DNA from 3 places in the Streptomyces sp. NPDC015171 genome. Region 2 is predicted to be linked to each of the others. Evidence: riboswitches for the same ligand, from Rfam matches in the RefSeq annotation. Region 2 holds a riboswitch; each other region holds the start of a gene.
The links. A riboswitch is a leader RNA that binds a small molecule or an ion and turns the genes downstream of it on or off. The one in region 2 is predicted to bind cyclic di-AMP.
Positions count from the first base shown of each region.

Region 1: it holds a riboswitch for cyclic di-AMP, as region 2 does, so the genes downstream of both, ACF073_RS32345 (M23 family metallopeptidase) here and ACF073_RS03950 (transglycosylase SLT domain-containing protein) in region 2, are expected to answer to the same signal.
Region 3: it holds a riboswitch for cyclic di-AMP, as region 2 does, so the genes downstream of both, ACF073_RS17405 (transglycosylase family protein) here and ACF073_RS03950 (transglycosylase SLT domain-containing protein) in region 2, are expected to answer to the same signal.

Region 1 is NZ_JBIBUO010000015.1:58,083-65,412, forward strand. It holds gene ACF073_RS32335 (HPr family phosphocarrier protein) at 3-284, shown strand; gene ACF073_RS32340 (GntR family transcriptional regulator) at 662-1,348, opposite strand; gene ACF073_RS32345 (M23 family metallopeptidase) at 1,547-2,302, opposite strand; cyclic di-AMP (ydaO/yuaA leader) riboswitch at 2,316-2,473, opposite strand; gene ACF073_RS32350 (M16 family metallopeptidase) at 2,713-4,101, opposite strand; gene ACF073_RS32355 (M16 family metallopeptidase) at 4,098-5,492, opposite strand; gene ACF073_RS32360 (DNA topoisomerase (ATP-hydrolyzing) subunit A) at 5,787-7,330, shown strand, end outside.
Region 2 is NZ_JBIBUO010000001.1:855,601-862,930, reverse strand. It holds gene ACF073_RS03965 (ATP-grasp domain-containing protein) at 1-493, shown strand, start outside; gene ACF073_RS03960 (NAD(P)-binding domain-containing protein) at 540-1,742, shown strand; gene ACF073_RS03955 (HAD family hydrolase) at 1,986-2,798, shown strand; gene ACF073_RS03950 (transglycosylase SLT domain-containing protein) at 2,941-3,420, opposite strand; cyclic di-AMP (ydaO/yuaA leader) riboswitch at 3,425-3,604, opposite strand; gene ACF073_RS03945 (polyprenyl synthetase family protein) at 4,193-5,203, shown strand; gene ACF073_RS03940 (outer membrane lipoprotein carrier protein LolA) at 5,452-6,651, shown strand; gene ACF073_RS03935 (ABC transporter ATP-binding protein) at 6,686-7,330, shown strand, end outside.
Region 3 is NZ_JBIBUO010000005.1:470,123-477,452, forward strand. It holds gene ACF073_RS17380 (glycoside hydrolase domain-containing protein) at 1-60, shown strand, start outside; gene ACF073_RS17385 (SurA N-terminal domain-containing protein) at 209-859, shown strand; gene ACF073_RS17390 (nucleoside triphosphate pyrophosphohydrolase) at 931-1,944, shown strand; gene ACF073_RS17395 (cytochrome P450) at 2,285-3,943, shown strand; gene ACF073_RS17400 (transglycosylase family protein) at 4,089-5,171, shown strand; cyclic di-AMP (ydaO/yuaA leader) riboswitch at 5,353-5,527, shown strand; gene ACF073_RS17405 (transglycosylase family protein) at 5,532-6,248, shown strand; gene eno (phosphopyruvate hydratase) at 6,545-7,330, shown strand, end outside.

The DNA of each region.
Region 1 (7,330 bases), on a different contig from region 2:
ACATGGCTGAGCGCCGCGTCAACGTCGGCTGGGCCGAGGGTCTCCACGCCCGCCCCGCCTCCATCTTCGTCCGAGCCGCCACGGCCACAGGCGTCCCGGTGACCATCGCCAAGGCTGACGGCAACCCCGTCAACGCGGGCTCCATGCTCGCCGTCCTGGGCCTGGGCGCCCAGGGTGGCGAGGAGATCGTCCTCGCCTCCGACGCCGAGGGCGCGGACGTCGCCCTCGACCGTCTGGCCAAGCTGGTCGCCGAGGGCCTGGAAGAGCTGCCCGAGACCGTCTGAGCACGTCTGAGTACGTCCGCGTACACCTGCGTACGTCTGCGTATGTCTGAGACTGACTGAGCGATCACCGCACAGCACGCCGGAGCCGCGTTCGCCCGCAAGGGCGGCGCGGCTTCGCGGTATGCGCCGACGGGCGTGCCTGTCAGTGGTCCTGTGCGCCAGGGCCGGGTGTGCGCCGGTGGCCGCGTACGCGAGGGCCGTGCGCGCGCCGGTGGCCGTGCGCGCCGGCTCGGTCCACCGGAATCCAGAACCCTGCGTCACAGCCGTTCCGCGCCGGCCGTGCACCCGCCGCGCGACCCAATTCCGGGTACAACCGAATTCGGGCAGCAGAAATGACTCCGCCCCCGAATTACTCTTCTTTGTATACGGCGTCCGTGTTAATGGCGCGGGCTCGAAATGTTTACGGCATGTTGCGAAGTCCTCACACGCTCCGCAGCGCCGGAAAAGCGCAGCCGGTGCGCGCCCGTCGCGCGCTCGGTGTGCAGCGCCGTCAGCGCCCGCGCGCGCTCGCCGTCCCCGCGCGCCACCGCGTCCACGATCGCACCGTGCTCCACCCAGGACTCCACCGGGCTCAGCGGTGCCTCCACCGCGTACATCCAGGCGATCTTGTGCCGCAGCTGGGTGAGCATCGAGGTCAGCGAGGGGCTGCCGGAAGCCTGGGCGAGCGTCTCGTGGAACCAGCCGCCCAGCGAGCGCAGATCGTCGCTGTTGCCGCGCCGGGCCCGCTCCTGGCCCAGCCTGACCAGGCCGCGCAGCACCTTCAGATGGGCCTCGGTGCGCCGCTGGGCGGCCCGGGCGGCGCCCAGCGGTTCCAGCAGCATCCGCATGTCCAGCAGGTCGGCAGCCTCGTGCTCGGCCGGCTCGGCCACGCACGCGCCCGCGTGCCGGCGCGTCACCACGAAGCCCTCGGCCTCCAGGGTGCGCAGCGCCTCGCGCACGGGGACGCGCGAGACACCGTAGCGGCGGGCCAGGACTTCCTCGGTGAGGCGGCTGCCGCGTTCGTAGACACCGGCGATGATGTCGTCCCGGACAGCGGTGCACACCGAGTGCGCCGGAATACGCATGACCGACCTCCGCCTTAATCCCCGTGAAACGCCGACGATGGACGCGTGTCCCGTGACTCTATTCCAATGAGCCGGAATTTCCGACGGCGGGCCGTAATCCATGGATATATTTTTGGACAGCGGACCTGCGGCGCGGCGTGAAAAACGGCGAAAGCCCCGGCTCGGTGAGCCGGGGCTTCGGACGGTGCTGGGGTGGCGTCAGATGTTCACGCCGTGCTTGCGGAGGTAGGCGACCGGATCGATGTCCGAGCCGTAGTCCGGGGTCGTCCGCGCCTCGAAGTGGAGGTGCGGGCCGGTGACGTTGCCGGTGGCGCCGGAGAGGCCGATCTGCTGGCCCGGGAGGATCTTCTGGCCCACCGTGACGCCGATGGACGACAGGTGCCCGTACTGGGTGTACATGCCGTCGGCCATCCGGATCACGATCTGGTTGCCGTACGCGCCGCCCCAGCCCGTGGAGACGACCGTGCCGGCGCCGACCGCGTGGACGGAGGTGCCGCTGGCCGCGTGGAAGTCGATGCCGGTGTGCGAGCCGGAGGACCACAGGGAGCTGCTCGCCTGGTAGCCCGTGGAGACGTAGGAGTGCGCGATCGGGGCGACGAAGGCGTTGAGCCGCTTGCGCTCGGCCTCGCGGGCGGCGCGGGCCTTGGCCTCGCGCACCTCCTGGGCGCGCTGGGCGGCTTCCTTCGCGGCGGCCGCCTCGGCCGCCTTCTGCTCGGCGGCCTGCTGCTGGGCGGCGGCCTGCGCGTCGATCTGCTCGGCGACGCCCTCGGTCGCGGTGAGGACGGGGGTCAGGCCCGTCTGCTCGGGGGAGGTCTCGGCGGCGAGCGCCGGGGAGGCGGCGAGGGTGCCGATGACACCGGTGGTGGTGAGGGCCGCGATGCCGGCCGCCTGGGCCGTGGTCCGCTTGACCCGTCCGGGCTTGCGGTGCTTCCCGGTGGCGCACATGAACGCCATGAAGTGGCTGGTCCTTTCCTTCCTTCTCGCCTACCGGGTTAGCTGACGGGTTCGGAGCAGGAAGGTCTCCTACGGGCCCCCCGCGGTCGCGCGGCGCCCGATTCACCCCAGGGGACGTGGGTCCCCGGCTCCCCTGGCTCGCGCCGTACGGGGACTCGGCGATGACTGTCCGGTGCCGCGGACGCGGCGTACTGCCTGACGAACAGCCCGCATGACGCTACGGCGGCCCGCTTTCAATCCTCAAACGAATCCGGTCTTTTGTAGCGCATCCCACAGGGCAGACGGGCAACCTCCGGCCCAAAACGGGCATCTGAGGAAGAGAGTGGAACAGTGTGGGCCCTCACGACCCGTAGGTCGTGAGGGCCCACACGCGCGCGTGCTGCCGCGCGGCTGCCGCGCGGCGCCGGCCGCTACTCCGCGGTGACGACGGTGACTTCGCCGATGCCGAGCGCCGCCACCGGCTCCTTGATCTGGGACGCGTCGCCGACGAGGACGGTCACCAGACGGTCCACCGGGAAGGCGTTCACGACGGCGGCGGTGGCCTCCACCGTGCCCGTGGCGGCCAGCCGCTGGTACATCGTGGCCTGGAAGTCGTCCGGCAGGTGCTGCTCGACCTGGTCGGCCAGCGTGCCCGCGACGGCCGCCGCGGTCTCGTACTTCAGCGGCGCCACACCGACGAGGTTCTGCACGGCGACGTCCCGCTCGGCGTCGGTCAGACCCTCCTCCGCGACGGTGCGCAGCACCTTCCACAGGTCGTCCAGTGCCGGGCCGGTGTTCGGCGTGTCCACGGAGCCGCTGATGGCGAGCATCGCCGCGCCCGTGCCCTCCGGTGCCGCCCGCAGGACCTGCCCGAAGGCCCGCACGCCGTACGTGTAGCCCTTCTCCTCGCGCAGGACGCGGTCGAGGCGCGAGGTCAGCGTGCCGCCGAGGCAGTACGTGCCGAGCACCTGGGCGGGCCACACCCGGTCGTGCCGGTCGGGGCCGACCCGGCCGATGAGCAGCTGCGTCTGGACGGCACCGGGCCGGTCCACGATGATCACGCGCCCGCGGTCGTCGGCGGTCACCGGCGGCACCGGCCGGGGCTCGCCCGGGGTGCCGGTCCAGGCGCCCAGGGTCTCGCCGAGCAGCTCGTCCAGATCGATGCCGGTCAGGTCGCCGACGACGACCGCGGTGGCCGTCGCGGGCCGCACATGGCGGTCGTAGAAGGCGCGGACGGCCGCGGCGTCGATCTTCTCGACCGTCTCCTCGGTGCCCTGGCGCGGGCGGGACATGCGCGAGGCCGCCGGGAACAGCTCCCTGGACAGTTCCTTGGCGGCCCGGCGGGAGGGGTTGGCCAGCTCGTGCGGGATCTCGTCCAGGCGGTTGCGGACCAGGCGCTCGACCTCGCTCTCGGCGAAGGCGGGAGCGCGCAGGGCGTCGGCGAGCAGGCCGAGCCCCTTGGCGAGGCGGGAGGCCGGGACCTCCAGGCCGATCCGGACGCCGGGGTGGTCGGCGTGCGCGTCGAAGGTGGCGCCCGCGCGCTCGAGCTCGGCGGCGAACTCCTCGGCGGAGTGCCGGTCGGTGCCCTCCGAGAAGGCTCGCGCCATGATCGTGGCGACGCCGTCGAGGCCGGTCGGCTCGGCGTCCAGGGGCGCGTCGAGCAGCACCTCGACCGCGACGACCTGCTGGCCGGGGCGGTGGCAGCGCAGCACGGTCAGGCCGTTGTCCAGCGTGCCGCGCTCGGGGGCCGGGAACGCCCAGGGCCTGGCCTCGCCCGGCTGCGGCTGGGGGTGGAACTCCATGGTGGCGAGCTCGGTCACTTGGCCGTCTCCTCGTTCTCGTTGCCGGCCTCTACGGTCGCTTCCTGCTCCGGGTCCTCGGGGACCCCGGCGTCCTCGACGGTCTCCGGGGACTTCGGCTCGTAGACGAGGACCGCGCGGTTGTCGGGCCGCAGCCGGGCCTTGGCGACCTCCTGGACCTCCTCCGGGGTGACCTCAAGGACGCGCTTGACGGCCGTCAGGGCGAGCTGCGGGTCGCCGAACAGGACGGCGTAGCGGCACAGTTCGTCGGCGCGGCCGGCGACCGTGCCGAGCCGGTCCAGCCACTCGCGCTCCAGCTGGGCCTGGGCGCGCTCCATCTCCTCGGGCGTGGGGCCCTCCGCGGCGAACCGGGCCAGCTCCTCGTCGATGGCGGTCTCGATGACCGGCACCTCGACGTCACCGGAGGTCTTCACGTCGAGCCAGCCCATGGAGGGGGCGCCGGCCAGGCGCAGCAGGCCGAAGCCGGCCGCCACGGCCGTACGGTCGCGGCGCACCAGCCGGTTGTACAGGCGGGAGGACTCGCCGCCGCCGAGGACGGTCAGGGCGAGGTCGGCCGCGTCGCACGCGCGCGTGCCGTCGTGCGGGAGCCGGTAGGCGGCCATCAGGGCGCGCGCCGGGACCTCCTCCTCGACGACCTCGCGCTTCTGCTCGCCGATCGTGTCCGGCAGGGAGCCGTCGCGGGGGGCGGGCTTGCCGTCGTGGGCGGAGATCGAACCGAAGTACTTCTCGATCCAGGCGAGGGTCTGCTCGGGGTCGATGTCGCCGACCACGGAGAGCACCGCGTTGTTCGGCGCGTAGTAGGTGCGGAAGAACCGGCGGGCGTCCTCCAGGGTAGCCGCGTCCAGGTCCGCCATCGAGCCGATCGGCGTGTGGTGGTACGGGTGGCCCTCCGGGTAGGAGAGCGCGGTCAGCTTCTCGAAGGCGGTGCCGTAGGGCACGTTGTCGTAGCGCTGGCGGCGTTCGTTCTTGACGACGTCCCGCTGGTTCTCCATGGACTCATCGTCCAGGGCGGCCAGCAGCGAGCCCATGCGGTCGGCTTCCAGCCAGAGGGCGAGCTCCAGCTGGTGGGCGGGCATGGTCTCGAAGTAGTTGGTGCGCTCGAAGCTGGTGGTGCCGTTCAGCGAGCCGCCGGCGCCCTGCACGAGCTCGAAGTGACCGTTGCCCTTGACCTGCCCGGAGCCCTGGAACATCAGGTGCTCGAAAAGGTGAGCAAGGCCGGTACGCCCCTTGACTTCGTGGCGGGAACCGACGTCGTACCAGAGGCAGACCGCCGCCACCGGGGTCAGGTGGTCCTCGGAGAGCACCACGCGCAGACCGTTGGCCAGCCGGTGCTCGGTCGCTGTCAGGCCCCCGGAGCCTGCCTCGGCCGTGGTCGTGTGACCCATGGGCATGTACGTCCCTTCACGAGCGGAGTCGGTTGTACGAACCGCGGTTTTCCTGCCGTTCCTGCCACTGTATGCAAAGCGTGCGGGGCCTCGGCGGAGTTCCCGCGGGGCGTACGCCCACAGCGGATCGCGTAGCCTGCGTCGGGCCCCCTCCCGGCCGGCTCGCGCGCACCGGGGCGGGCCGGCTCCCCGGCGCCCGCCGGGTCGCCGGGACCGGGTCGTGGCACGGGTTGTCAGTGCGTAGGTCCACAATGGTCCGCGTCAGATCCGTCCCACGCTTCAGCAAGGAGCCAGGCAGCGATGGCCCGCCGCAGCACGAAGACCCCGCCGCCCGACGATTCGTTCGAGGAGAGAATCCTCGACATCGACGTCGTGGACGAGATGCGTGGCTCCTACCTTGAGTACGCGTACTCGGTCATCTACTCGCGTGCCCTGCCGGACGCCCGCGACGGCCTCAAGCCGGTGCACCGCCGGATCGTCTACCAGATGAACGAGATGGGCGTGCGCCCGGACCGCGCCTACGTGAAGTGCGCCCGGGTCGTCGGCGAGGTCATGGGCAAGCTGCACCCGCACGGCGACGCGTCGATCTACGACGCCCTGGTGCGTATGGCGCAGCCCTTCTCCATGCGCGTGCCGCTGGTCGACGGCCACGGCAACTTCGGCTCGCTGGGCAACGACGACCCGCCGGCCGCCATGCGGTACACCGAGTGCCGGATGGCCGAGGCGACGAGCCTGATGACCGAGTCGATCGACGAGGACACCGTCGACTTCGCGCCGAACTACGACGGCCAGGAGCAGGAGCCGGTGGCTCTGCCGGCCGCCTTCCCGAACCTGCTGGTCAACGGCGCCTCGGGCATCGCGGTCGGCATGGCGACGAACATGCCGCCGCACAACCTGCGCGAGATCATCTCCGCCGCCCGCCATCTGATCCGGTACCCGACCGCGGACCTGGACACGCTGATGAAGCACGTCCCGGGCCCGGACCTGCCCACCGGCGGCCGGGTCGTCGGCCTCGACGGCATCCGGGACGCGTACGCGACGGGGCGCGGCACCTTCAAGATGCGCGCGACGGTCACGGTCGACACCGTCACGGCCCGCCGCAAGGGCCTGGTGGTCACCGAACTGCCGTTCACGGTCGGCCCCGAGAAGGTCATCGCGAAGATCAAGGACCTGGTCAACGCGAAGAAGGTCCAGGGCATCGCCGACGTCAAGGACCTCACCGACCGCGAGCACGGCCTGCGCCTGGTCATCGAGATCAAGAACGGTTTCGTGCCGGAGGCGATCCTGGAGCAGCTGTACAAGCTGACTCCGATGGAGGAGACCTTCGGCATCAACAACGTCGCCCTGGTCGACGGCCAGCCGCTCACCCTGGGCCTGAAGGAGCTGCTGGAGGTCTACCTGGACCACCGCTTCGAGGTGGTCCGGCGCCGCAGCGAGTTCCGCCGCAGCAAGCGGCGCGACCGGCTGCACCTGGTCGAGGGTCTGCTGACCGCACTGGTCGACATCGACGAGGTCATCCGGATCATCCGGTCCAGCGAGAACTCCGCGCAGGCCAAGCAGCGCCTGATGGAGCGCTTCTCGCTCAGCGACGTGCAGACGCAGTACATCCTCGACACGCCGCTGCGCCGGCTCACCAAGTTCGACCGGATCGAGCTGGAGGCGGAGAAGGACAGGCTCTCCGCCGAGATCGAGGAACTGACCCGGATCCTGGAGTCGGACGCGGAGCTGCGCAAGCTGGTCTCGGCCGAACTTGCCGCCGTGGCGAAGAAGTTCGGCACCGACCGGCGCACGGTGCTGCTGGAGTCCGGGGGCGCCCCGGCCGCCACGGTGCCGCTGCAGGTGGC
Region 2 (7,330 bases):
GGCGAACGCGTACGTCGTCGACAACCCGGAACTCGCCGACCTCGCCGCACGTTTCATCAAGCAGATCGGCTTCAGCGGCATCATCGACCTCGACCTGCGCTTCGACCGGCGCGACGGACAGTACAAGCTGCTCGACTTCAACCCGCGCATGGGCGCGCAGTTCCGGCTCTTCGAGAACGAGTCGGGCGTGGACGTCGTCCGTGCGATGCACCTGCACCTGACCGGCCGCGCTGTTCCGGAGGGGGAACAGCGCGCCGGCCACCGCTACATCGTGGAGAACATCGACCTGCCCGCCCTCCTCGCCTACCGTCGCAGCGGCTACACCACACCGCACGCGCCGGCCAGGCCGAGCGGCACGGAGCTGGCCTGGCTCGCGGGTGACGACCCGCTGCCGTTCCTCACGATGCTCGCCCGCTTCGTGCGCCCGGGCGCGAAGCACCTCTATCAGCTGTGGCGGACCAGCCGCCGCGGCGGCAGCACCGCCACGAAGTAGGCAAGGCCACGACAGCGTGGCGTACCGCGTCCTGGGGAGGGACTTCGTGATCCGACCGGTAGCAGTGATCGGGGCGGGGCCGTTCGGCCTGTCCACCGCCGCCCATCTGCGGGCGCGCGGCATCCCCGTCCGTGTCTTCGGCGATCCCATGGTGAGCTGGCGTGCCCACATGCCGCAGGGCATGCTCCTCAAGTCGACGCCCGCCGCCTCCAGCCTCGACTGCCCGCAGCCCGGCCACACCCTGGCCGACTACTGCGACGCGGCCGGGACACGCCGGCTGGTGACCGACGAGGACATCATCCCGGTGGAGACCTTCATCGCCTACGGGGAGTGGTTCCAGCGCGAGCTGGTGCCCGAGCTGGAGCGGGTGCGGGTCGTCTCCGTCGACCAGGGCCCGGGCGGCGGCTTCGAACTCAAGCTGGACTCGGGCGAGCTGTTCACCGCGCGCGCGGTCGTCGTCGCCACCGGCCTGTCCGGGCTCGCCCACCTGCCGGCCGCGCTGGCACCGGCCGCGGCCGGCGGCCCCGCCCCGGCAGGCCCCGTCTCGCACAGCTCGCAGCACCATGATCTCGGCCGGTTCGCCGGCAAGGAGCTGATCGTCATCGGCGCCGGCCAGTCCGCGCTGGAGACGGCGGCGCTCGCGGCGGAGGCGGGCGCACGCGTGCGCGTGGTCGCGCGCGGCCGCGGCCGGGTGGCCTTCGGCGCCCCGCCCTGGAAGCAGCCGAGGTTCCGTCCCGAGTCCCCGTTCGGCCGCGCCTGGTCCCTGTGGGCGCTCAGCTATTACCCGCACTCCTACCGCCACCTGCCCGAGGCCGTCCGCCACCACCTGGTCCGCCGCGTCCTCGGCCCGCTCGGCGCCTGGTGGCTGCGTGAACGCTTCGAGAGCGCCGTGCAGGTGCGGGACGTCTCCCGGGTGGAGGGCGCCGAGATCCGGGACGGCAGCCCCGTGCTCACCGTCCGCGCCCATCCCGGCCACACCGAACGGCTCATCGCCGACCATGTCATCGCCGCGACCGGCTATCGCGTCGACATCGCGGCGATGGACTTCCTCGGCCACGGGCTGCGCACCCGGCTCGCGGTGAGCCGCGGCACGCCCCGGCTGGGCCCCGGCTATGTGTCCTCCGTGCCCGGCCTGTACTTCACCGGCCTGCCGGCCGCGTCGTCCTACGGTCCGGTGATGCGGTTCGTCTGCGGTACGGAGTTCGCCTCCCCGCGCCTGGCGCGGCACCTGGCCGCCGCCCACGGCTGAGCGGCGGCGCCGGCAGCCGCGGTCCCCGCCCGCCCGCTCCTGGGCGCGCGGGGACGCACCGGCCGAGCCACCGCCGCACCCTGCCGAGCCACCGCCGCACCTGGCCGAGCCGCCGCCGCACCTGGCCGAGCCGCCGCCACACCGCCATCAAGGCACCTACAGACCCCACTTGGGGGCGAACAGCACGTAAGTGCGTGGAACGGCAGGTGAGTCGGGGGGCCGCCGTGTCCGTATTCTCTGGTCATGGCACCCACCCCCGCATATGCACTGATCGCCACCGACCTGGACGGGACGCTGCTGCGCGGCGACGACACCGTCTCCGACCGGTCGCTCGCCGCGCTCGCGCGGGTGGCGCGGGCCGGTGCCCGGCACCTGGTGGTGACGGGCCGCCCGGCCCCGCGGGTACGGCCCCTCCTCGCGGACCTGGGCTGCACCGGGCTCGCGGTGTGCGGGCAGGGCGCGCAGGTCTACGACGCCGGGGGCGACCGCCTGCTCTGGTCGGTTCGGCTGGACCGGGAACTGGCCGAGACCGCGCTCGGCAAGATCGAGGCGGAGGTGGGGCAGGTCTACGCGGCGGTCGACCAGGACGGCGTGGACGGACTCACGCTGATCGAGCCCGGCTACCGGATGCCCCACCCGACCCTGCCCGCGGTGCGCGTCGCCCGCCGCGACGACCTGTGGTGCGCGCCCATCAGCAAGGTGCTGCTGCGGCATACGTCCCTGTCCGACGACGCGTTGGCGGCCGTGGCGCGCGCGGCGGTGGGTTCGCTGGCGACGGTCACCATGTCGGGGCCCGGCACCGTGGAACTCCAGCCGAGCGGGGTGACGAAGGCGACCGGCCTCGCGCTGGCCGCCGAACGACTTGGGATCGGCGCCGCGCGGACGCTGGCCTTCGGCGACATGCCCAACGACATCCCGATGTTCGGCTGGGCCGGACGCGGTGTCGCCATGGCCAACGCCCATCCCGAACTCAAGGCGGTGGCCGACGAGATCACCCTGTCGAACGAGGACGACGGCATCGCCGTCGTCCTCGAAAGACTGTTCCCGACCGACTGACCGGCACCTCAGTAGCCACCGGCCGATCGGGCGGATCGGGCCGATCGGACCTGCCGGGGGCCGGGTGCCGGTCGGCCGGGCCTGCCGGGTGTCGGGGCCGAGTGCCGGCCGGCCGGGCCTGCCGGGTGCCGGCCCGCGGCTGTCAGTACGCGCTGAAGACGTTGTCGATCGAGCCGTACCGCGCGGCCGCGTAGTTGCAGGCGGCGGTGATGTTCGCGACCGGGTCGTAGATGTCGAACGAGGTTCCGGCGACGTGGTAGGCGTTGAACGTCGGGTCGATGACCTGGAGCAGGCCCTTGGACGGGATGCCCTTGGCGGCGTTGGAGTCCCAGAGGTTGATGGCCGCCGGGTTGCCCGAGGACTCCCGGATGACGTTGCGGTAGATGCCGTTGTAGGTGCCCGGGATCTTCTTCTCGCTCATGATCGCGAGCGACTCGCGGATCCAGCCGTCGAGGTTGTTCGGGTATCCGGCGGGGGTGGTGGCGGCCGTCGTGGTGGTGCCGGTGGTCGCGGAGGCGCTGGTCGCGCCGATGAGCGGCAGGACGAGGAGGGCCGCGCCGGATCCGACGGCGGCGAGGGTGCGGACGAGGCGGGTGCGGCGGTGCTGAGCGGCAGCGAGCATGGGGGATTCCTCTCCGGCGCCTACGAGGTGAGCTGTCGGGTTCGGGCGGGGAGGTGCCCGGCCGTGCCTGGGGAGGGCACGGCTTCACCCCGAGCCGTTCCGGTGCGGCATGGGCCGTTCCGGTCCGGCGGCTTACCTGGGTCCCCCGCTCCTGCCGTACGAATGAGTTCGTCGATGGGTTATGCGGGCGGCGGCAGGATTAGGCGTCCGCCCGACGGCCCGGAACGTATGCGACCGCACATGTCGGGAACAAGTACCGGATTCACGCAATGCGCCATTTGACCTTGATCGACGCCGTATGAGGCGCTTGATCCTTTGCGGTTGCCAATCCTCAACTCGCCGACGCGGCAAGGGGTGGTGGGGGTCCGGGGGAGTGAAGTGGACCCCTGGGGCGAGTGACCCAATTCACGAAATGGCAAAACCCTGCAAATCAGACATGAGGGATTAGAGGGATTCACGCCTGAAGTCGGACTAATGGTGGAAGCCGGGATGTGGTGCGTGTCGTTGCCGTAGTGGTCGATGGGGGGAGAGTGACCGAAAGGGGGGCCTGGAGAGGTCACGACACGGTGCTCGGATTACTGTTAAGTCGATAAATGTCCGTTATTACCATCTGATCAAAACCATGGCGGTCATGGTCCGATACCGCCCGGGCTGGACCGGTGGGCGCTATCGGTGATCGAAACGGGACCGGATACGCTGACTTGAGTGAGGGCAACGACCTATCGACAAACCGCGTAATCGCCAGCAGACACCAGCAGACAGGAGACCCCTCGTGACCGTCGTCGGGCCGTTCGGGCTGAGCGTGCGGGACCAGGCTCTGGAAGCCGATGTCCAGGCCGGATTGGCGGCTGTCGAGGAAGGCTTGCTCGAGGCCACCAAGAGCGAGGTCCCGTTCATCACGGAGGCCGCGCAGCACCTCCTACGGGCCGGAGGGAAGCGTTTCCGGCCACTTCTCGTGATGCTCGCCGCCCAGTTCGGCGACCCCTACGCGCCGGGCGTCGTGCCGTCGGCCGTGGTCGTGGAGCTGACCCACCTCGCCACGCTCTACCACGACGACGTCATGGACGAGGCGGCCGTGCGGCGCGGCGTGGACAGCGCCAACACCCGCTGGGACAACTCCGTCGCCGTCCTCACCGGCGACTTCCTCTTCGCCCGCGCCTCCCAGATCCTCGCCGACCTCGGCCCCGAGGCGGTCCGGGTGCAGGCCCTGGCCTTCGAGCGGCTGGTCACCGGTCAGATCCTGGAGACCGCGGGTCCCTCGGACGGGCGCGACCCGGTCGAGCACTACCTGGACGTGCTCGGCGGCAAGACGGGCTCCCTGGTGGCGGTGGCGTGCCGGTTCGGCGCGATGATGTCCGGCGCGGACGAGACGGTCGTCGACGTACTCACCCAGTACGGCGAACGGCTGGGAGTCGCCTTCCAGCTCGCGGACGACGTCCTGGACATCGCCTCCGACTCCCACGAGTCCGGCAAGACCCCGGGCACCGACCTGCGCGAGGGCGTCCCGACCCTGCCGGTGCTCCGGCTGCGCGAGCGGACCGCCCGGCTGGGCCTCGCCGAGGACCTCGCGCTGTGCGAGCTGCTGGACTCCGACCTCAGTGACGACGGCCGGCACGCGGAGGCGCTGACCGCCCTGCGCGCGCACCCCGCGCTGGAGCAGGCCCGCCGGGACACCGTCCGGTACGCGGAGGAGGCGCGGGCCGCGCTGGCCCCGCTGCGCGAGTGCGACGCCAAGGCGGCGCTGCTGGAGCTGTGCGACGCGGTGGTGCACCGGGCCGGCTGACCCGGCCGGACACCGCCGCGCACGGCACCCCCCCGGCCCGACCCCTACGGGTCGGGTGGAGATGTCGCCTTCCTATGTCATACCGCAGGAGTAGACGCAGTTGGCTCCACGGTCTGACGCTTCCTCACGGCCGATTTGGTCAGATGGAAACCACGGAAATCACCACTCCTCACCGATTCGGGTGAGAATGGCGGCTCAGGTGGACCAGCGTGAGGACAGCCGCCGCCGACGACGGAGGTAAGGCACACATGGCACCGTACGAATCCGACGACGCACTGAGCGCCGCCCGGGACGAGGACGCGCCCTCCGGCCGGCGCAAGGCCGCCCGGTACGCGGTCCCGGTCGCGGTGGTGGGGGTGGCGGCGGCCACGATCGGGCTGGTCCCGGCGCTCGCCGACTCCGGCGACCCCGACCTGCCGAAGATCAGCGCACAGCAGCTCATCGAGAAGATCGCCAAGTCGGACGTGCAGCAGCTGTCCGGCACGGTGAAGATCAGCACCGACCTCGGCCTGCCCGACCTCGGCGGCCTGGAGAACGGCCTGCTCTCCGGCGCCGCCCGGGGCTCGGGCGACGGCTCCTCCGCCGACCCGCAGACCAAGCTCACCGAGCTGGTCACCGGAACGCACACCCTGCGCGTCGCCGCCGACGGCCCCGACCGGCAGAAGCTCTCGCTGCTGGAGAGCGGCGCCGAGTACAGCCTGATCCACGACGGCAAGAACGTCTGGGGCTACGACAGCAAGAGCAACCAGGTCTTCCACTCCACGGCCGCCGGCTCCGGCAAGGGCCGCGGTGCCGAGCCCCCGGCCACGCCCAAGGACTTCGCCGACGAGGCGCTGAAGTCGGTGGACGACACCACGTCCGTCACCGTCGACGGCACCGCGCAGGTCGCCGGCCGCGACGCCTACAAGCTGCTGATCCGGCCCAAGCAGTCCGGCACCACGGTCGGCGCCATCAGCATCGCCGTGGACGCCAGGACCGGCCTGCCGCTGAAGTTCACGCTGACCCCGAAGAGCGGCGGCGCCGCCGTGGTCGACGCGGGCTTCACCCAGGTCTCCTTCGCCCGGCCGGCCGCCTCCGCCTTCGACTTCACCCCGCCCAAGGGGGCGAAGGTCACCGAGGAGCGGGACGCCGCCGAGGCACCGCGGCACACCCCGGAGCACGGCGGGGACGTAGCCGGGGGCATGGCCGGGCTGAACGTCCTCGGCAAGGGCTGGACCTCCGTCGCCACCTTCGACACGGGCGCCAAGGGCGGCCTGCCGACCGGCTCCCAGGGCGGTGACCTCGGCGGCTTCCTCGGCTCCCTGGGCGACGAGGTCTCCGGGAAGTTCGGCAAGGGCACGGTCTTCTCCACCCGCCTGGTCAACGCCCTGATCACCGACGACGGCAAGGTGTACGCCGGCGCGGTGACCAAGGACGCCCTGGTGAAGGCGGCCGACGCGGGGAAGTGACCCGTCCGGGCACGACGAATCGAGGGGGGAGCCGATGGACGAACCGTCCTCCGCGCGGCGTGACCCGAAGGACGCCCCGGAGCGCGCGCCCGAGAACGCGCCCGCGCGCCCCTCGAACGGCGTACCGGACCGCGCACCCGCGCGTCCCCCGGCCGCCGTACCCGACCGCGCCCGAACCGCCGCACCCCATCCGGACCGAGCCGGCGCACCCCGCCCGGACCGAGCCGGCGCACCCCACCCGGACCGGGCAGGTGCGCCGGGCCTGGACCGAGCAGGTGCGCCGGACACCGGTGGGGCGGCGGACCGGGCGAGCGTGATCGCCACGCGGGGTCTCACCAAGCGCTACCGCGGCGGACAGCTCGCCGTGGACGGTCTCGACCTGACCGTCCCGGCGGGCAGCGTCTTCGGCTTCCTCGGCCCCAACGGCTCGGGGAAGACCACCACCATCCGGATGCTGATGGGCCTGATCGAACCGACCGCGGGCACGGTCCGGGTGCTCGGCCGGCCCATGCCGAAGGCGGCCCGCACGGTCCTGCCGCAGGTCGGCGCCCTCATCGAGGGCCCGGCCCTGTACGGCTTCCTCTCCGGCCGTGACAACCTGCTGCGCTACGACGCCGCCGACCCGACCGCCGACCCGCGCACCCGGCGTGCCCGCGTCGAAGCCGCCCTGGACCGGGTC
Region 3 (7,330 bases), on a different contig from region 2:
GGTGTCACGCTGACCGTGGACCGGAACGCCTGGGACGCGCCGGTGGCCCTCGTCGGCTGACCCGGCGCCCGCTTCCCTCGGCGGCGCGGCGGTGCCCGAAGCGCCCGCGAATCGTTGGTCGAATGGGTTGGCCGCAGCCTGCCCACTGCCTACCATCGATCACCGCAAGACTTTGTGCACCGTCGCACAATCTCCTCGGGAGGTTTCCTTGCACCGCCGCCGTCGCACCGCGCTCGTCCTCACCGCCGCGATCGCCGCCGCGGCACCCCTGCTGACCGCCTGCGGGAACGACGCCCACCCGGGCGCCGCCGCCGTCGTCGGAGGCCAGCGGATCACCGTCGCCCAGCTGGAGAACCGGGTCGACGAGGTCCGCCGGGCCCAGCGGGCCGCGGTACCGGACGAGACCCAGTACCAGCAGGTCCTCTCCTCCACCAGCAGCCTCACCCGCGACACCCTGCACAACATGGTGCTCGACCGGGTCCTGCACCGCGCCGCGCAGGACGCCGGCGTCTCGGTCACCCGCAAGGAGATCCAGCAGATGCGCGCGGGCCTGGAGCAGCAGGCCGGCGGCAGCAAGGGCCTGAAGACGGCCTGGCTGCAGAAGTACGGCATCGCCCCCGGCCGCCTCGACGACAACCTGCGCCTCCAGCTGGAGGCGCAGAAGCTCGCCGAGAAGCTCGGCACCGACACCAGCCAGCCCGCCTTCTGGAAGGCCCTGTCCAAGGCCTCCGGGGAACTCCACATCGACCTCAACCCGCGCTACGGCTCCTGGGACGTGCGGAAGAGCAGCCGGGTGGACGCCGAGACACCGTGGGTGCGGGAGGTCACGACCGCGGCCGACCGGCCGCTGACGGCGTAGCCGGCGGCACGGCCCCTTGGCCCTGTGGATAACTCAATCCGCTCCCTCGCCCCGTGGGTTACGTTCGGGTGGTGAACGAAACCAGCCCCGGAACCAGCCCCGCCTCCCGCCCCGAGCCCGGCCAGGAAGCCGCCACCGGCCGGATCGTCCTGCTCACCACCAGCCACCGCGTCGCCCCCGGCCTGCTGTCCTGGCCCGCCTGGCAGGCCCTGCGCTCCGCCGACGCCGTGCTGTGCGCCGACGGCACGCATCCGCAGCTGCCCTATCTGCGCGAGGCCGGGATAGCGGTGGCGGAGGCGTCCCCCACCGCGCAGGGGCTGGTCGACGCCTGCGCCGGCGGGCGGACGGTGGTGGTCGTGGCCATGGGCGAGGGCGAGCCGGCGCTCACCGACGGCCTCGCCCGGCTGGCCGGCTCCGGCCGGGTCGCCATGCCGGAGCTGGAGCTGCTCCCCGCCTCCTACGATCTGCCGGGCGCCCGCCTGCTGGACCTCGTGCAGGTGATGGACCGCATCCGCGCCGAGTGCCCGTGGTCCTCCCGGCAGACCCACGAGGGCCTCGCGAAGTACGGCATCGAGGAGGCGTACGAGCTGGTCGAGGCGATCGAGGCGGGTGACCGCACCGAGCTGCGCGAAGAGCTGGGCGACGTCCTCCTCCAGGTCGTCTTCCACTCCCGGATCGCCGAGGAGGACCAGGACGCGCCGTTCTCCATCGACGACGTCGCCGGTGGCATCGTCGCCAAGCTCATCCACCGGCACCCCCATGTCTTCGGCGACGAGCAGGCCGAGACCCCGGAGGACGTCAAGGCGCACTGGCTGCGCACCAAGGCGGAGGAGAAGCAGCGCAGCTCGGTCACCGACGGCGTCCCGCTCGGCCAGCCCGGCCTGGCCCTCGCCGCCAAGCTCGCCTCCCGCACCCGTACGGCGGGCCTGGCGGTGCCCCTGCCGCAGGGGGAGGGCATCGGCTACGAACTGCTGGCGCTGGCGGCCCGCGCCGAGGCGGACGGTGTCGACCCGGAGGCGGCGCTGCGTGCGGCGGCACGGGCGTACCGGGACGCGATACGGGCTGCCGAGGGGCTGTCCTCTTAGTACCGCGCCGCACTACGGGCGGAGGCGGGGCGTCGGGGCAGGGCGCGACAGCGGAGCCGGAGGAGCCCGGAGGAGCCCCGGCACGAGCTGCCGGGCACGTCCTGACGCTCACGGGCCGTGGAACGGCGGGCCGGGAAGGCGGGGGCAGAGCAGGCGCGGGCCGGGAAGGTGCGAGCCGGGGAGGTGCCGGCACAGGCGGCCACCGGGCTGGACGTCGCACGCAGGGTCCCGGCCGGACACCGGCGACACCCGCGAGGCCCACGCCGCGCCGGCCCCCGTCCGACGCCCCCGCCCCGCCACCCGGACGGACGCCCGCCCGCAAGCCGGATACGGTCGAGGAGTGACCGAGCAGCTCCACCCCGACCAGCCGGGCCCCACCCCCGACCAGCCGAGTTCCCCTCCGGGCCAGCCCGCCGGCGACCCCGCCGCCCCGGCTCCCCACTCCGGTGCCCCGAGTTCCCGTCCGGGCCAGCCCGCCGGCGACCCCGCCGCCCCGGCTCCCCACTCCGGTGCCCCGAGTTCCCCTCCGGACCCGCCCGCCGGCGACCCCGCCGCCCCGGCTCCCCACTCCGGTGCCCCGAGTTCCCCTCCGGACCCGCCCGCCGGCGACCCCGGCGACCCCGCCGCCCCGGCCCCCCGCCCCGGCCCACCGTCCCCGGCCTCCGCCACCCAGCCCTGCCCCCACTCCGCGTCCCCCCACTCCGCGTCCCCCCACCCGGCCGACGCACCCTCCACCCCGCCCTCCACCCCGCCCCCGCCCCCGGCCCTTTTCACCTGGGAGTTCGCCACCGACCCGTACCCCGCGTACGCCTGGTTGCGGGAGCACGCGCCCGTGCACCGGACGCGGCTGCCCAGCGGGGTCGAGGCGTGGCTGGTCACGCGGTACGGCGATGCCAAGCAGGCCCTCGCCGACCAGCGGCTGAGCAAGAACCCGGCGCATCACGACGAGCCCGCGCACGCCAAGGGCAAGACGGGCATCCCGGGCGAGCGCAAGGCCGAGCTGATGACGCATCTGCTGAACATCGACCCGCCGGACCACACCCGGCTGCGCCGGCTGGTCAGCAAGGCGTTCACGCCCCGCAGGGTCGCCGAGTTCGCGCCCCGGGTGCGGGAGCTGACCGACCAGCTCATCGACGGGTTCGCGAAGACGGGCTCCGCCGACCTCATCCACGAGTTCGCCTTCCCGCTGCCCATCTACGCCATCTGCGATCTGCTCGGTGTGCCGCGCGAGGACCAGGACGACTTCCGGGACTGGGCGGGCATGATGATCCGGCACGGGGGAGGGCCGCGCGGCGGGGTCGCCCGGTCGGTGAAGAAGATGCGCGGCTACCTCGCCGAGCTGATCCACAAGAAGCGGGAGGCGCTGCCCGCCGAGCCCGCTCCCGGCGAGGACCTGATCTCCGGCCTGATCCGCGCCTCCGACCACGGCGAGCACCTCACCGAGAACGAGGCCGCCGCGATGGCCTTCATCCTTCTCTTCGCCGGCTTCGAGACCACCGTCAACCTCATCGGCAACGGCACCTACGCCCTGCTCACCCACCCCGGGCAGCGCCACCGGCTGCAGCGGTCCCTGGCCGCGGGCGAGCGGGACCTGCTGGAGACCGGCGTCGAGGAACTCCTGCGCTACGACGGCCCGGTGGAGCTGGCCACCTGGCGGTTCGCCACCGAGCCGCTCACCCTCGGCGGCCAGGACATCGCGGCGGGCGATCCGGTGCTCGTCGTCCTCGCCGCCGCCGACCGGGACCCGGAGCGGTTCGCCAATCCGGACGTGCTGGACCTCGCCCGCCGCGACAACCAGCACCTCGGTTACGGCCACGGCATCCACTACTGCCTCGGCGCCCCGCTCGCCCGCCTGGAGGGCCAGACCGCGCTGGCCACCCTTCTCACCCGGCTGCCCGACCTGCGGCTCGCCGCCGACCCGGCCGACCTGCGCTGGCGCGGCGGACTCATCATGCGCGGCCTGCGCACGCTCCCGGTCGAGTTCACACCCACCGCGTGAACCGGAGACGTTCACTTCTGTGATCTTCACGTGATCTGCGCGGCATTAACTTGTGACAAGTGATCGTCTGCCTATACGTTCACCCCTCAGTGTGGCGCGGAGTTTCGGCGCCCACCGCTCCAGCTGTCGCTCGAAAGGCTTCCGCATGCTCTCCGGGAACGGTCGACACCGTCGCCCCCGTCAGGCTCCGGCCCTCCTCGTCGCGGCCGGAGTGACCGGCTCCGCCATCGCCATCCCGCTCCTCGGCGCGGCGAGCGCCAACGCGGCCGAGGGCACCACGTGGGACAAGGTGGCCGAATGCGAGAGCGGCGGCTCCTGGAGCGCCGACACCGGCAACGGGTACTACGGCGGCCTGCAGATCTCGCAGGACGACTGGGACACGTACGGCGGCGGGCAGTACGCGGGCAGCGCCGACCAGGCCAGCCGCCTCCAGCAGATCTCCGTGGCCGAGAAGATCCTCGCCGACCGGGGCACGACGCCCTGGGCCACCTGCGCCCTGCTGTCCGGCCTGACCTCGGACTCAAGCTCCGTGGACGTCGACACGGGCGTCGGCGGCTCCGGGGGCGGCAGCGGCTCGGGAGACACGTCCGGGGCCGGCGACTCCGGTTCGTCGGACGACTCCCACGGCTCCGACTCGTCCGGTTCGCCCGATTCTCCGTCCTCCACGGATGCCGACTCCGACGCCAACTCCGGCTCCGGCACGGGCTCCTCCTCGAAGGAGACCGGAAAGCCGTCCGCGAAGCCGGGCGAGGACTCCGGCAAGGACGCGGGCAAGGGCTCCGGCAAGGACACCGGTTCCAGCGGGAGCGACACGCCCGAGTCGGGCAAGTCCACCCCGCCGGCGACCGGCGGCCCGCGGGAGACCGAGGGGTCCCCCACGGCCACCCCGGACGCCGGGATCGCCGACAACCCCCAGCAGGCCGCCGGTGCTTGGAGCCTGGTCGACACCGGGTCCCTCGCCAGCGGCGGACGGCACCGGGGTGCGAGTGCGGACGAAGGTGCGGGAAACGGACAGGAGGCCGCCTCCTCGGGCCGGCACGCCTCCCGTGAGCCCGGCACCTACACCGTCCGCGAGGGCGACACCCTCTGCTCCATCGCCGACTCCCTTGACGTCGACGGCGGATGGCGGGCGCTGTACGCGGGGAACAAGGAGTCCGTCGGGTCCGACCCGAACCACATCTCCGCCGGTCAGACCCTGGAAGTTGGGGACGAAACAGGCGGTAAGTAGCGGGAGTTGACGCCCCACTTAGAGCCTAATGTCCGATTTGGCGAAAGTGTGGGATGAGTCTCAGAAGCCCTGATCGTCTTTGAAATTCCGGCGATCGCCTGCCTACGGTCAAGGCCGCTCGTCACCACGGGCCCCGGTGCCGCAACGCCGAATCCTGCCAGCGGCCGTCCGGGAACAGTCGACGCGTCAAGCGCCGTAGGCAGGAGCGGGGGACCCAAGGTAGGCGCCGGAACCAGCACTTGAGGCTGGAACCGGCTGGGGGTGAAGCCGCACTCCGCGCAAGCGGGAGGTGCGGCCGGGCAACTCAACCGGCCCGAACCCGACAGCTCACCTCGCAGGCGTCGGTGAGGGGATCGATCCATGCTGTTTTCCGGCAAGGGCAAGCACCGTCGTCCGTCCAAGGCCGTCCGCGCCGTCGCGCTGGCCGGTGTCACCGGCGCCGCCGTCGCCGCCCCGCTGATGGCGGCCGGCAACGCCTCCGCGGCCACCACCTCCGAGTGGGACACCGTCGCCCAGTGCGAGTCCGGCGGCAACTGGTCCATCAACACCGGCAACGGCTACTACGGCGGTCTGCAGTTCTCCGCCTCCACCTGGGCCGCGTACGGCGGCACCGCCTACGCCTCGCAGGCGAACCAGGCCACCAAGGCCCAGCAGATCGCCGTGGCCGAGAAGGTCCTCGCCGCGCAGGGCAAGGGCGCCTGGCCGGTCTGCGGCACGGGCCTGTCGAGCACCCCCAATGGCGGCTCCGCCCCGACGACCCCGTCGGCCCCGTCCACCCCGTCGACCTCCACGCCGGACTCGGGCAGCACCACCACCCGCTCCTCCGACGGGCAGGCCGCCTCCCGCTCCGCCGAGCGCCCGGCCGCCTCCGCCAAGAGCGAGACCGTCACCACCCCGACCGGCAAGACGGTCAAGAAGGGCGACGGCGAGTACAAGGTGGCCGCGGGCGACACCCTCAGCACCATCGCCGAGAAGCACAAGGTCAAGGGCGGCTGGCAGAAGCTGTTCGAGCTGAACAAGGACATCGTCCAGGACGCCGACCTCATCTACCCGGGTCAGCAGCTGCACCTGAAGTGACCTCCGGCTCCGGCCGGACCACGGGCCCGCACCCTTCCGCGGGCCCCGCCGCAGGGCCCCGTGCGGGCCACCCCCGTCCCCACGGGCTCCCCGCCCCGGTGCGTGTTCCCCCGTACGCACCGGGGCGGGGCTTTTTCGCGTCCGCCGCGCCCCTTCCCTTTGTTTCGTGAAGAAACAAAAGGTACCGTCGGCCTGTCCACGGGACGGTCGGTCGGTGGCCGACGCCTCAGGGACGGTTAGGCTCTAGTCGCAAGGCACACCAGCCCCGCACAACCAGCGTCACATCCACGAAGGAGATGCTCGTGCCGTCCATCGACGTCGTCGTAGCCCGGGAAATCCTGGACTCCCGAGGCAACCCCACGGTCGAGGTCGAGGTCGGCCTCGACGACGGCAGCACGGGTCGTGCCGCCGTCCCGTCCGGCGCCTCGACCGGTGCCTTCGAGGCCATCGAGCTGCGCGACGGTGACCCGAACCGCTACCAGGGCAAGGGCGTCGAGAAGGCCGTCCTCGCCGTCATCGAGCAGATCGGCCCCGAGCTGGTCGGCTACGACGCCACCGAGCAGCGCCTGATCGACCAGGCCATGTTCGACCTGGACGCGACCGACAACAAGGGTTCGCTCGGCGCCAACGCCATCCTCGGCGTCTCGCTCGCCGTCGCCCACGCCGCCTCCGAGGCCAGCGACCTCCCGCTCTTCCGCTACCTGGGCGGCCCGAACGCGCACCTGCTGCCGGTGCCGATGATGAACATCCTGAACGGCGGCTCGCACGCCGACTCCAACGTGGACATCCAGGAGTTCATGATCGCCCCGATCGGCGCGGAGTCCTTCTCCGAGGCCCTTCGCTGGGGCACCGAGGTCTACCACACCCTCAAGAAGGTCCTGAAGGGCAAGGGCCTGTCCACCGGTCTCGGCGACGAGGGCGGCTTCGCCCCGAACCTGGACTCCAACCGCGCCGCCCTCGACCTCATCCTCGAGGCCATCAAGGAGGCCGGTTACGTCCCCGGCCAGCAGATCGCCCTCGCGCTCGACGTCGCCGCCTCCGAGTTCTACAAGGACGGCAAGTACCTCTTCGAGGGCAAGGAG